One region of the Dehalogenimonas formicexedens genome, then DNA from elsewhere that is predicted to be linked to it. Evidence: riboswitches for the same ligand, from Rfam matches in the RefSeq annotation. Region 1 holds a riboswitch; the other holds the start of a gene.
What was found. Region 1 has a riboswitch for molybdenum cofactor ahead of Dform_RS10125 (Fur family transcriptional regulator). Riboswitches for the same ligand answer to the same signal wherever they lie in the genome.

Region 1 (7,422 bases):
AAGCGCGGCGTTTTCCCGGCATGGAAAGGCAGCGTATGGGATGCCCCCGTCGGCCGCCCCCAACGACATGCCTCCTGCACCACCGTCGCCCCGACCGGCACCATCAGCCTCATCGCTGGATGCAATGTCGGCATCGAGCCGTTTTACGCCACGGTGTTCGTCAGGAACGTCCTCGACGGCGAGAACCTGCTGGAGATCAACCCCTATTTCGAAGCCGCCGCCCGCCACCAGGGTTTTTATTCCGGCGATCTACTGCAAGAACTAGTCACCTGTGCCGACCTGCAAAAAGCCGAATCGGTACCGGACACCGTCAAGCGCGTCTTCGCCACCTCCAACCGGATCAGCCCCGAAGCACACGTCCGCATCCAGGCGGCTTTCCAGCGACACACCGACGGCGCGGTGTCCAAGATGACCAACGTGCCGAATACGACGACGCCCCAGGAACAGGCCGATATCTTCCTGTTCGGCTATCGCGAAGGGGTCAAGGGCATCACACTTTACCGCGACGCCAGCCGCGAACTTGAATCCTTGTGCGCGGACGAAAAGGCACACAAGCTGGTTACTGAGTACATCAAAGCCAATCCATAGCTCGTCAGACGAGAAATCCGAAATCCGAAGCACGAAATCCGAAACAAATTCAGAATTCAAAGTCCCAAATTCAAAACGGCCTCGGAGTTAATCCCTTTTACATCACCCGGCGGTTGGTTTACAATTACAGTTCACGCGGGCGGTTAGCTCAGCTGGTTAGAGCACCTGCTTTACACGCAGGGTGTCACAGGTTCGAATCCTGTACTGCCCACCACTACTCATTGCAAAGCCAATCTTTCATAAAGACACATTACGCATCTGTTTTAGTACAGTTTTGCGTATCCTACGAAAGAGTTGCTAACAAACGGGGTAAACCCGCATGGAACAAAATAACGCATGGCACCAGGCAGATATTTGGAGTTTTAAAGGAGGCCTACTTGTTTTAGGGAATTACAGGAAAGATTTTTTTAATTTCAGATTCTGCTGTATATGGCATGTTGTTATTCTCGTAGAGTTTTGTCGCGCTTATGACATCCTTTGCGCGCTGCAACTTGTTTTTTGATGTTTGAGACGCATTTTGATTAAGTTCTATACTTTCGAATACGGAGTAAACATAATCCTTAACGTTATTACAACTGAAATACCATTTGTCAACAATATATTTTTCTAGGGGAAATGAAGTAAATACGCCATTCAGCGCGTTCCAATATTTTATAATTCGTATAAGGGGTTTGATTTGATAGTTGTTGTCGACGTTTTTCTGTATGAGACTAGAGTTAAACCCTATTGGGTCAGTTGACATCCATTCACCGGTATAGTTATTTGTCGAGGGTATTTTATACATTCCCCAGTCTAATATAGCTGGCACAAGTTCAAACTTAATGTGTTCAAGATCGAGCGCTATCACTGGGAAAGATTGGGATATTTCCGATGTTGAATAATAGTATTCAACAAATCTTTTGAGTCTATCTAGATATGTTTGGGGTTTATAAGAATTGTCCTTAAATACAATCATATAATCCACATCGGAAGATGAATCGATCTTACGAGGAAGTATAGTTTCTCGCGTATGAGAACCAAATGTAAAATGAAGGGATAATTCTTGACCAAAATAAGAATCTAATCGGTTTTCGATAGTTTTTATCGATCTTTGAATACTTCCCTTTTCGGTATCTGAGAGAACAATACTACTAGCTGTATCCGTGAGATGTGATAAAACCGACATAACATCCTCCTAGTTTTTGTCTACTTGATAAGAAGCCTCCCCTTTAGAAATTCCGTCTTTCGCTTTTCCGTAAGCTCGTTTAGATATTGCTGGGGCGCACTTATTTATGCTATTTTTTTCTTGTGAGAATTCTTGGATTTTTATTGTAAGCACCTTTGCAGTTATTCCTGCTCGTAAATCAACCTCTGTGAATAGTCTGATTCGGTCTCTTAACCCCTGCAACTGTGCTCCGGCCTCGTGGTGAGACTTGGATTTTTCGATGGGATTAATCAGAATATTAGTACCAGATAATACTGCTGCAATTAATGCAGATATTCCCGATAAAATGTTCACGCTCACAAATGCGGTAAAGCTAGCGATTGAAGCAAATACAATAGTAGGTATAGCCAAAGAATAGTAAAGGGTATTGTAAAAAGCGGCGTCGTTGAAATGCCCCTTAAATGAAAGTAAAGCGTCCTCTTCAATTCGTTTGGCTTCTTTTTCGATAGCTTCTATTGGTGTCATTCTATTCCCCACCTTAAGTTTACCTTGCGTCGCAATATTACCGGTTGTAGCTTGAATTTTTCGAGTCTCTTTCAATGGATATCTAAATGCCCATACCAGATCGATGATTCCCAAGGAAAAGAGAAATAGACCACCATAAAATAAGGGAGTACCTGTGATCCAAAAAAAGAAGAAACGCGTTATTGCTTTGGAATCAAAAGCGAATTGATAAAGATTAATCCCATTTAGGCTTGAATTATCAATAAAATATAGTGAAGGGACCGCGATCAAAAGCAATACTGTGGAAAGAATAAGTTTTTTTGATGCATTAATTAATTCTTCTTGTGTTTGGGGATTCAACCTTGCGTTGGATGATATTGTGGAAATTATTGCCCCTATTGTAGGAGCAATTAAAAAGAACCCCGATGAAAAAGTATTTAGTTCGTCATTCAGAATAAGATAAATTGAAAAAGTCAGAAAAATGAAGGCGGAAATAGTAACACGCCAAGACAACTGCTCCCAATCAGACTCTCCTATTATATTTCTGAATTGTTGGGATTTACCGAATAATAAAACGATTGCAGAGAGTTCGATAAATAAAACTATCGCAGGTGCAGGAAAATTTTGTATTTGGTCATAATCGATGAAGAACTTAATTAAAAAAACAATTGATAGTGCGATAATGAGAACCGTCGTTAGGGACAGAGATGATTTTCGCACGTTTGACATTATACACTCGAATCAGAGTTTGACAAGCTTTCTTGGAGAAGAATAAATAATGAGCTAATGAGAACGTTCACTCTCCGCCTTTTTGTAATTGTTTTACACCCACTATTCGAATCTGATAGTTTCCCCCATTACTCAAGCCAATAGCCAATCCAGGTTCTTACTGAATGGAAACAAGTCGTTTATTCGACGTAAAATTCATCGACGTAACACCAGGCCCAATCCTGACCGGGATAAGACCTGATAATTGGTGTCCCGTCTCAAGAGAATGCTTGGTGGCGTGTTTGTTTTTCGAGGAATTGCAGCGACCCACGTGGCTGCGGGTTCTGCATAATCGCAACTCCACCCACCATCCCCTGCCTCCGGAAAATTCCTTGTAACCGAAACTTTCATCAGAAATAAAATTTGAAATGCCGCTTTTCACTGGCGTTATAATTTCCCAATGGTCGAACAATCCAACGACGTCTTAATTCGGTCCTACCTTACCTTGCGTAAGGCCGTGGGTATAATCGGAATCTCATTGCCGTTCGTCCTGGTGATCGGCAAATGGTTATTTGAGAGCCCGGGCATTCAAAATTCCATCAGTTCCTATTACTACACCGGAATGCGCAATATATTCGTCGGTAGCCTGTGCGCAATCGGAGTTTTTCTTTTTTCATACCGAGGGTACAAGGGTGACGGCCCGGCAGGCATCATGGCATGCATGTTTTCGATCGGCGTTGCCCTTTTTCCGGCGACTCCGGAAATGCAGCCGTCCGACCTGGCAAAGACCATCGGCACGTTTCACCTGATCTTCGCGGCCGGCATGTTTCTGACACTGGCCTATTTTTCGTTATTCCTATTTACAAAAACAGATCCCACCCAAACGCCGACACCCCGCAAGCTGGAGCGCAACATCGTTTACAGAATCTGCGGCTGGGTGATCCTGGGGTGCATCCTGATAATGTTACTCGGGGGAATACTGCCAAAGAACGATTCGATCAACGCGCTCCATCCGACTTTCTGGCTGGAATCGATCGCCATCGTAGCCTTCGGCGTGTCGTGGCTGGTGAAGGGCGAGGCGATACTTGGAGATTTGCCGCCAAACCGATAAGCCGTGCATGAACCGAGAATAATGAAAGATCCCAGATTGACAGTACTAGTACCGTTGGACTACAATTTAGCCGCTAACGCATAAATGGCGATAGCTCTTCGAGTCCTGATAACCTAAAACAAGCTAAAGTTATGGTTCCAGGACCGGTGAGCCGAAAGGCTCCGAGGGTGCAAGGTGGAAACACCGGCGCCTCCCGAATTCGGAAAGGAGAACACGATGGGAGCAAAGCACTTATTCAGAGGCGCCTCATAGCCAGGCGTCTCTTTGTGTTTTCTTCATAGATCTCCACCTCTTTTTCGAGTCCGGCGAAGGGTTACATCCATACTGCGTTCGCAAAGAACAGCGAGGGGAATTGGTTTTCCCGAAACTGAATAAGCGAGTGCAAGAGAATGGAAAATTACGGGCTTTTAAAAAAGAAGGGGTTGAAGCTTTCACTCCCGCGTAAACTGGTGCTGAACTACCTCAGTGAGAGCGCGGCCCCACCGACAGCCGAACAGATCATTGATAGTATTCGAGAACGTTATTTCCGGGTCTCACCATCCACCCTAAAACGCACCGTTGATTTTCTTGAACACGAAGGCTGTATTTGCGCCTATGAATCCGATGCCCAGCGGTTCTACTACCTCTCCAAGGACGGCCCGCACCACCACCTCATCTGCGAAAAATGCGGCAAAGTTATTCCCTGCGACGATAAATCCGTGTCTTCGTTCCTGCGGGTACTCAAATCAAAATACGGATTCCAGATAAACCAGCCAAAGTACGTCGTCAGAGGATCGTGCGCCAAGTGCGCGGCTTGTTGATTGTTTTAATCGTTAATTGATTCTGGTACGACTGTTAAAATCAGGGCGTTCTGCCCAACAACTTCAACTTCGATCCCCGGTTCGATGTCCCGTCCGTCGGTTCTAGCCGCCCAGTTCTGCCTGCCGATCCTAACCAGCCCTTTTTTCTTGCCGATGACGGTTACGGCGATCCCTTTTAACCCGATCTGATTCTCGAAACCTAAGTTAGGTTTTCGCTTTACGACCACAAAAGCCCAGGATCCTGAGAATAAGAACATGACTGCCAGCAATATCACTAGCCAGACAGGCACCGTTATGCCGAATTTCGGCAGAATCCACACCACCGCAACCACCAGCAGCAGCTCATCGAGAAGCGAGGCGATGATGGCGACGACTATCCTGGGGTTCAGCTTTCTCACAAGGCAAATTATACAACGAGTGTGTAAAAAAGAGCCCTCTTTCGAGGGCTCTTTTAAACGTACCTCAGTGTTATTTGTTGTGTATTTTCTCCCAGGCGGCAGTGATCCTGTCGGCCTGTTCCTGAGTTATCCTGCCGTTGGTTACCGCCTGACTCAATATTTCGTTAAGCCGGCCTTCGTCCTGGACGCGAAGCAAGTTCCGCAAGACTACCCTTTTGGTGAACTGGGCATGATGGTCGGCCCAGAAATCGTCAATCCTGGCGGCCTGATCGCCGGTCAGTTTGCCGTTGGCGACCGCATTGGCCAGCAGTTGATCGACTTTGGCTTGGTCCTGGACGAGCAGCAACCTGGCCAGCATGGCGGCCCGTCCGAACTTACCGATATTTTGCGCGGTCGCAGGAGCAGTACCGCCGGGGTCGGCGGCGTAGAGGGGGACGGCCACTCCCGCGAAGATGCCGACTGTCAGAACCAGTGACACTATTGCTATCAGTTTTTTCATTCCGCTACCTCCTCAATAACACAAGCTTTTACGAGGCCAGATTTACCTCAACCGGAGCGCGCTCGAACGTAGCGGCTTCAAGCAGGTCCATCGGTTTGAAACCGAGCAGCCTGCCCAGGACCCCGTCCGGGAAAATTTCCAGCCTGGTCCGATAGAAGGTGGCGATGGAGTTATAATAATCCCGCGCCAGGGCCAGGCGTTGTTCCGTTTCGGATAACGACTTCTGCAAAGCCAGGAAAGACTCGCTGGCCTTGAGGCTGGGGTACTTTTCGGCGATGATCGTTAGCCGGGCGGCAACACCCTTAAGCTCGCCGTCCCTGGTGTCCATCGTGAGGGTCTGCTGGCTGCGGAGTTCGGCCACCATCTGCTGCAACCCGCTTTCATGCGAGCGGTAGCCTTCGACGGCGGCGACCAGATTGGGTATGAGATCGGCGCGGCGCTTGAGTTCCACGTCTATCTGGGAGAAACCCTGGCAGACCCGCGCCCGGAGGTTTACCAGGCTGTTGTAGGCGGTCCAGACCCAGCCGATCAATGTCGCCAGCGCGTAAACGAGCCCTGCAACGACGATCGGGACAGCCACGCTGCTTCCTGGAGAAGCCTGGCTGAAATAGACGCCCGAACCTGCCATCGTCGCAACCAGCCCGATTCCGAGCCACACCCAGTACCACACGCGGAACATATCGCTATGCTTTTTTTCCGAATGAACGGAGACGATGAAGAGCGATCCTTTACTGGCGGCGATCTCCGCGGCTACAGCGTCGGTCCTGACACGCGCCTGGCCGATGACATAGATGGTGTCATGGAGGCAGATTGCCTCCTCGATGAAGCGCCGCCGGTGGGTCGAGCCGGAAATGGATCTGTCCGGGCCTTTGCCGTAGTAGAGCGGATCGTCGCGCTTGACCTCTTTTTTGAATACTTCCCGTCCGTGGACCTCGGCGCCTTCCGGCAACACCCTGATGACGCCGGTGTCATCCTTGAGAAAGACTGGAACGCTCTTCGACCCCCTGGCGACATTCTCCCAGCCGCTGTGAGTCGTCGGGCGGCCTTTAGCGTCGACGGAAGTGCGGACGTAGTGTTCCTCCACTCGATAGCGGTACCAGACGCTGCGGACGGCGGCCAGGTAACTCTGAAGAGGCGCCTCGGTTTCGGCGGTGCCTTTAAGTTCGGACAAGCCGATGAAGACGCCCTGGGTTTTCGACGTCGGCGTATCATCGATCAACCGACGGCGGCGATAGAAATGGAAACCGACCACCAGGCACGCCAGAGCGATGATTCCGGCTCCGATGAGGATCCACGGCGAGACGTACGAATTCGGCATGGGGTTATATTAGCACTTTCTCAAATGGCGTTCAGAGGAACCAATCAGATCGTTTCCGACTCTCACAAGATGTCTTTCATTATGACGAGTCAGAAAGGCGGAGTAATATTTTATTGAATACAAACTTCAGGAGGTCGCTAATGGCTGACACAACCATCACCGCTGACCACGGCAAACAAGAGATCCTGATAGAGAGGGAGTTAGATTATCCGCGCGACCTGGTTTTCCGCTGCCACGTTCATTCGGAGCTTATGGTCCAGTGGATGGGGCCGCGAGACCTGGAGACGACTTTCACCTACCTTGAGGCCAAACCCGGCGGCTCCTACCGCTTCACCCAACGGGACCCCAAGGG
Region 2 (7,422 bases), 670 kb from region 1:
TACGCCGACCTTGACGCCCCGGCGACCGCCGGAGTCATGGCGTCAGCAGTCAAGAAGATCGTCAAGTTCGATATCATTCTGACAGGCCGCGCCGCGGCCGATTGGGACGCCGGGCAGACCGGCTTGCTGCTGGCAGGCAGCTTGAACGCCCCGGCCGTGTCTCACGCAAGAAAAGTGGAGTTCTCCGGGGGCAAACTCCGCGTCGAGCGCGTCGTTTCCGACGGTTATGATGTAATCGAATCAGCGATTCCGGCGGTCATCACCGTTTCCTCGGAAATCGGTAAATTGCGTTTGCCCAACATCAAGGGCGTCCTGGCTGCCAAGAAGAAGGAACCGGTCTACTGGAAAGCCGCCGATCTCGGCGCGGCGCCCGGTCGAAAGGTAAAACTCGTCAGGCTCTATCAGCCCCAGCGCGAAGCCAGCTGTGAACTTATCCCCGGCGCCACGCCGGAGGAACAGGGAATCAACCTGGCACTCAAACTCCGCGAACTAAAACTGATTTGATTTCGCATTGTCCACGACCGCCGTGGTTGAGGGATTAAACGAGAGGATGAAATTCAATGGACATATTGATTATCGCCGAGGTTAAAGACGGGGCGCTGTCGCCGGTTTCCACCGAACTGTTCACCGCCGCCAGGACAATCTCGGCCGATTCCAGGGTCAGTGTTGTCGCCATCGGCAATGGGGTTAAATCTGCCGTTCTTTCCCTGGCAAACCTCGGCGCGTCCGTAGTATTCCTCGCCGAACCCCGGGACCTGACCCCGCAACTCGCCGTATCTTTCATCGGAAAGGCGGCCGCTGAGTCAAGGGCTGCCGTCATTTTGATGGCTGAGAGCGATCTGGGGGCCGATATCGCCCCGCAATTGGCTTCCAAGCTTGGCACCGCGGCTGTCACCGGCGTCGTCGCCCTGCGGAATGACAATGGACAGTTAATTATCACCCGCCCTGTCTATGGCGGCAACGCCATGGCGGATTTCACTATCGATACCGAACCCCAAATCATTTCCATTCGTCCCAAGGTTTTTGCCCCGGCTGCCTCAGGTGGGAACCAGACGGCCGAGACCATCGAACTGGCCGCTGAGTCTCCGGCTAATATCCGCGTTATCGAGCATGTCGCCGTTCAACAGCAGGGACCCAGGATAGAAGAAGCCAAGGTCGTCGTCGGCGGAGGGCGCGGTCTGGGTGGGCCGGAGGGGTTTACCCAGCTGAAACAACTTGCTGATCTCCTCGGCGGGGTTGTCGGCGCTTCCCGTCCCCCCTGCGACCAGGGCTGGTGGCCCGAAACCGGCCAGATCGGCATCACGGGCAAGATTATTTCACCGGATCTCTATATCGCTGTGGGCATCTCCGGTTCCTCACAGCATGTCTCCGGAGTGACGGGCAGTAAAACCATCGTGGCTATCAATAAAGACGCCGAAGCCAACATTTTCAAGGCAGCGACCTACGGTGTCACTGGCGACTGGAAAAAGGTAGTCCCGGCGTTGACGGTTAAAATAAAGGAATTGACTGGCGGTTAAGGACATCCGGTTTTATCTTGACCTATTTTTGAACCTTTAATTAATTTTTGTAATCCATATTGACGGTACTAGTACCGTATGTTAATATCATACCAGTGAAATATCTGTCTCCGAGCCTGGCAACCTAAATCTCACGACATGGTTGAAAGGCCAGCGGGCGGGCAACCGCCCCAAGGGTAGCGCCGGAAACGGCACCGCCTCCCGCGGTTTGGAAAGGAGAGAAAGCAATGACCGGATTCTCGGTTGTCCGCGCACCTCCCTGACAAAAAGAGGTGCTTTTCTTTTTTGTCCGAATATTACTTTTGAGGTGAGAAATTTGAAGAAGAATAGATGGTTGCGGATTTCGGGTTTCGTTTTGTCCGCGGTTCTGGTCCTGGGCTCGATAGCGGGCTGCTCCAACACCCCCGGGACGACCTCCACCCCGACTACGACCGACCAGGGCGTGGGTGTATTGAAGCCAGCTTCCCGGCTGAAAGTGGCCACCACCAGTTCGCTGTATGACACCGGCCTTTGGGCGCTCCTTGAACCCATGTTCGAGAAGGAATACGGTGTCGAGGTTGACGTTCTCTACGCGAATACCGGTATCGCCATCCAGTACGGTCAGCGCGGCGATGTCGATATCATCACCGTACATGACAAGGCGCGCGAACTGACATTTATCGCCGACGGTTACGGCACAACCCGCAGTGCCTTCGCTTATAACTATTTCGTCATCGTGGGACCCGCCTCAGATCCCCTGGGCCTCAAGGGTCTCTCCGCTGAGGAAGCCTTCAAAAAACTGGCCGCCTCCAAGACAACGCCATTTGTTTCCCGAGGTGACAGTTCCGGCACCCATTCCAAGGAGCAGGCAATCTGGAAAGCTGCCGGATTCAACTACACCGATATTCGTAACTCCGGCGCATGGTATGTTGAAGCTGGCCAGGGTATGGGGCCTACCCTCCAACTAGCTGCCCAAAAACAGGCCTATACGCTTTCTGATGTTGGGACTTTCCTTGCGTATAAAAGCCAGACCGGTTTAACGTCAATCGTCGACAAGGGCTCGATATTGCTGAATGTCTATGCCGCCATCCCCGTAAATCCTGCTAAAGTGGCAGTCACCAACAGTGCTATGGCTACAAAAATGGCAGAGTGGTTGATGTCACCAGCAATTCAAAAAATTATCGGCGATTATGGTGTCAAGGACTTCGGCACGCCGCTGTTCACGCCCTGCGCCGGTAATGAACCGACCGGTTAGGATATACGTTGGAAGAAATTTGGCTGGGTCTTCAACGGGCGGTCGAATTGATCCTAACGGCCGACCAGGATGTAAAGGAAGCCGCTTGGCGGTCGCTGAGTATTTCAGCGACCGCCAGCGTCATCGCAGCCATTATTTCGTTACCACTGGGCTCACTTATCTTCCACAGTTCTTTCCCTGGCAAGCGGTTGCTCATCAGTTTCATCCACACCCTGTTCAGCCTGCCCACGGTGCTTGTTGGCTTGTTTGTCTTCCTGCTGTTCTCCCGGTCTGGACCTCTAGGTGAATTTGGGTTGTTGTTCACCCCGACCATCATGATTATCGGCCAGGCTTTGCTGGTAACACCGCTTATGCTTGGTCTGGTGATCTCGGCGCTCGCTGGCATAGATCGCCTCGCTAAAGAAACCGCTATTGCTCTTGGCGCCAACCGGTGGCAAATGAGCATTCTTATGGTCAAGGAAGCCCGATATGCCATCTTCACGGCTTTCATCCTGGGTTTTGGCAGAGCTATCTCGGAAGTAGGCCTCGCACTCATGGTCGGCGGCAACATCCGTGGTTTCACACGGGTGCTCACCACCGCGATCTCACTGGAGACGAGCAAAGGCGATATTGAATTATCGCTGGCCATGGGCATCATTCTCCTTGCCATCGCTCTGTTCATCAACCTGGTGTTATCCTGGCTGCAACAGCGCGGCGCCGTCATTAAAACGAGGCCAGTGGTCTAAATATGAACATTCTCGAAGCCCGGGACGTACGGCACCATTATGGCGACAGCGAAATTTTGAAAGGTATCACGTTATCCATCGAAACCGGTGAGACGGTGGCCGTGATCGGTCCCAGCGGCGCCGGTAAAAGCACCATCCTCCGGTTACTCGATTTGCTGGAATCCCCATATTCAGGCTCGATCAGCGTCGGCGGGGAATTGGTGAATAAAAGTAATCGATTGTCACTGAGACGGAAAATGTCTTTCGTCCATCAAAAACCTTTGGTATTTTCTACCAGCGTATTTGACAATATTGCCCAGCCATTGCGATGGCGTGGAGCTGATAAGCAGATCATTGGAGAACGTGTCACCGAAGCGCTTCATCTGGTTAATCTTGACGGTTTCGAATCGCGCCAGGCTAAAACGCTCTCCGGCGGCGAGACCCAGAGGGTGGCCCTGGCTCGAGCCCTGGTCACCGATCCAGAGGTCATGTTCCTCGATGAGCCGACCGCCAATCTCGACCCAAATTCGACGACGATGGTGGAAACCCTGGTCGCCGACATTATCCACCGGCGCAATCTGACTGTGGTCATGGCGACTCACGACCTGTCTCAAGGGCAGCGGCTTGCGGATCGCATCGGTGTGATCATGAAAGGCAGGTTGCTTCAGATCGGTAAAAGCGCGGATATATTCATGGCACCGGTTAGCCGTGAGGTTGCCGAGTTCATCGGCATCGGAAATATACTCACCGGTACGGTCTCAGATAACGAGGATGGACTTTTCACCGCGGAGATCGAGGGGCGAAAGTTACAGGGAAGCGGTACCTTTGAAAATGGCACCAGGGTGAATTTATTCATCCGCCCTGAGGATATCACAATCGCCACCATGGAAAATCCGTGTTCCAGCGCCCGTAACCGTGTCGAGGGTTCAATTTCGCATTTGAGCATCATTGGTCCTCTGGTTCGATTAGAGATTGATTCCGGATTCAAACTGCTGGCGGTGGTAACGCGTCAATCAGCTGAAGATCTGAAACTGGCCATCGGACAAATGGTTTGCGCAAGCTTCAAAGCCACCGCCATTCACGCCGTCAAAGCGTAAGTCGGGTCCGAAGGAATTAACAACGAGGGAGGGGCTTTCGCCCCTCCCTTTTGAATTTGGTATTTCGAAATTCGGATTTGTTTCGGATTTCGATATTCGGGTTTCGTACTTGGGGTTAATGTGCGGCTTGAGCCGCCGCCACCTCAGCAGCCCTGTCCGCCACCAGTTTCTGGGTCAGGTGTGACGGCACCTGCTGGTAGTGGTCGAACTTCATGGTGAAATGCCCCCTGCCGTGGGTCAGGCTCTTCAGGTCAATGGCGTAGCGCTGAACTTCGGCTAAAGGCGCCATCGCATCGATGAGCGTCTTTTCGCCCTCGGGATTAAGCCCCTGGACCTGGGCGCGCTTGGTATTGAGATCTCCGATGATGTCGCCCACGACGCTCGAAGGCACGGAAATACGCATCGTGACCATAGGTTCCAGCAGCACCGGCCCTGAGGCTTCCATACCCTTCTTCAAGGCGCCGGCCCCGGCGATCTTGAAGCAGATTTCGGAAGAGTCGACCGGGTGGAAGCTGCCGTCGCACAGGGTAGCCCGGAGATCGACGATCGGGAAGCCCAGCGAACCGCCTTCCTGCACCGCTTCCTTGATGCCTTTTTCGACGGCGGGGATGTAGTTGCGCGGAACGGCGCCGCCGACCACCTTGTCCACGAATTCCACGCCGGAACCCGCGGGTAGCGCCTCCACCTCAAGCACGACATGCCCGAATTGACCGTGGCCGCCGGTCTGCTTTTTGTGGCGGTACTCCGCCCGGGCTGAACTTGTGATGGTTTCCTTGTAAGGTACTCTCGGCGGCTTCAAATCGACGGCAACGCCGTACTTGCGCGCCATTTTTTCCGCCATGACGTCCAATTGGGTGTCGCCTAATCCCACCAGGATCGTTTCAGAGGTGTCCGCATCCCGATGGCTCTGAAGAGTCGGGTCCTCTTCGAGGATCTTGGCAATGGCCTGTCCCAGTTTGTCTACGTCAGCCTTAGACTTGGGGTGAGCGGCCACAGCGAAGGTGGGCGTCGGGAACACGATGGGAGCGATCACCAGCGGGGAATCATGCATGGCTAACGTGTCGTTGGTGAAAGTAATGGCGCACTTAGCCACGGCGCCAATATCCCCGGCGCCCAGTTGAGCCACCGGTTCCTGGTTCTTACCCCGCATGACGTACAGTTGCCCGATTCTTTCATCGGCGTTCCTGGTGGCATTCCACACATGTGAATTACTCACCAGAGCGCCCCGGAACACGCGGAAGAAGGTCAGCTTGCCCACGTACGGGTCTGCGGTCGTCTTAAAGATTAGTGCTTCCAACGATCCGGATTCGGAAGATTTTAATGTCCCGCCGCCGGCCAGGGCGACTTCGCGATTTTCAGGCGAAGGCATGAAATTGACGATAAAATCCAGCAGTTGATCGATCCCGGTATTGGTGAGCGCCGAGGCGCACAGGATGGGAACGATCTCACCGGCGGCGACGGCTTTCTTTAACCCGTTGACCACTTCCTCCGGGGTGAGTTCCTGCCCGTTCAGAAATTCTTCGATCAGGGTGTCGTCCTGCTCGGCTATTGCCTCGACAAGTTTACTACGATAATCCGCGGCCGGCGCCTCGCTGCCTTCCGGCATGGGCGCTTCAACAGCCGGATGAGCCCCGTTGTAGGATTTCATATTTATCAGATTGACCACGCCCTTGAAATCCTTGAACGAGCCTACCGGGATGTTTACCGGCAGGCACTTATGGCCGAATTTGGCCTGGATAGAATTTACGACGTTGTCGAAATTGATATTCTCGCGGTCCATTTTGTTGATTACGAAGCACCGCGGCAGTTTGGCTCCCTCGGCCAGGTCCCAGGCAGTCTCAGTGCCGACTTCGACGCCCGATGATGCCGCCACCGGTATGATCACAGACTCTGCGACTCTAACCGCCGCCGCTGCCTCCCCGGCAAAATCGGCGTAACCCGGCGCGTCCAGCAGATTGACCTTGGTTTTTTGCCATATAAAAGGCAGAAGCGAAAGACTTATACTGATCTTTCGCTTCACTCCCTCGGGATCGAAATCGGACGCCGTTGTCCCGTCATCGACTTTCCCCATTCGGCTGATTGCCCCGGCGCTGTAGAGCGCTGCTTCGGCCAGGGTGGTTTTTCCGGCGCCGCTGTGAGACAGCAGCGCCACATTTCGGATGCCGGCTATGCCATAGTTCTCCATGCAACACCTGCCCTGTATTTAATCATTAGCGGCTATTATAACCACGCACCGACGTTAGGGCAAATTACCCAGATTGCGCGCCGATGAAACTAATAGCTGACTGCTGATACCTGACAGCTTGGTTTAATTGAACAGTCCCAGGAGCAGCGGGGTGATAAAAGCTTCGATCAGCGCCGCAGAGATAAGCAGGATTATCGCCAGCCCAAGCCATTTCAGGCATTTTATGAGCACCGGGCCGGCTTCAGACCTTCGCTGCGTATCGAAAATGGCCTTCAGCACATTGAAGCCGAAACAGATCGCCGCCGCTTGAGCCAGCAGGTAAGCGGGAATTTCGATGATGCCGTGGGGCAGTATGCCGGCAGCCAGAAAGGCCAGGGAATGGTCCTGGAGGGTGAGCCTGGCGACGACGGTGATCAGGGCGCCGTTCATCAGCAGTGAAACGACAGGTAAAATAAGGAAAATCGGGCTGAATAAGAAGCTGGCCCCTACGGCCAGCGTGTTGTTCAACAGGAGCAAAACAAATAGGCCGAACCCCTCGGCGGAGGCGGCGTTCCCGGCGATGTCCTTGAAAGTCTGCTCGATCGAATCAGCGGCGCTGTCCGGCAGTAAAAGCCCGATTACCAGCCCGGCGCAGAATAGCGCCGCCGCGATAAGCAACCAGCGCCTCAAGCTCATTTAATGTCCC

Region 2: another riboswitch for molybdenum cofactor. It lies ahead of Dform_RS06610 (ABC transporter substrate-binding protein); the one in region 1 lies ahead of Dform_RS10125 (Fur family transcriptional regulator).

Annotation. Positions count from the first base shown of each region.
Region 1 is NZ_CP018258.1:1,932,104-1,939,525, forward strand. It holds gene Dform_RS10100 (adenosylcobalamin-dependent ribonucleoside-diphosphate reductase) at 1-588, shown strand, start outside; tRNA gene Dform_RS10105 (tRNA-Val) at 726-802, shown strand; gene Dform_RS10110 (SMODS domain-containing nucleotidyltransferase) at 971-1,753, opposite strand; gene Dform_RS10115 (SLATT domain-containing protein) at 1,763-2,965, opposite strand; gene Dform_RS10120 (hypothetical protein) at 3,405-4,055, shown strand; molybdenum cofactor riboswitch at 4,140-4,281, shown strand; gene Dform_RS10125 (Fur family transcriptional regulator) at 4,445-4,855, shown strand; gene Dform_RS10130 (NfeD family protein) at 4,861-5,253, opposite strand; gene Dform_RS10135 (hypothetical protein) at 5,324-5,752, opposite strand; gene Dform_RS10140 (LemA family protein) at 5,781-7,070, opposite strand; gene Dform_RS10145 (SRPBCC family protein) at 7,211-7,422, shown strand, end outside.
Region 2 is NZ_CP018258.1:1,259,561-1,266,982, forward strand. It holds gene Dform_RS06600 (electron transfer flavoprotein subunit beta/FixA family protein) at 1-504, shown strand, start outside; gene Dform_RS06605 (electron transfer flavoprotein subunit alpha/FixB family protein) at 561-1,517, shown strand; molybdenum cofactor riboswitch at 1,614-1,752, shown strand; gene Dform_RS06610 (ABC transporter substrate-binding protein) at 1,834-2,751, shown strand; gene Dform_RS06615 (ABC transporter permease) at 2,760-3,476, shown strand; gene Dform_RS06620 (ABC transporter ATP-binding protein) at 3,479-4,552, shown strand; gene fusA (elongation factor G) at 4,668-6,737, opposite strand; gene Dform_RS06630 (stage II sporulation protein M) at 6,861-7,412, opposite strand.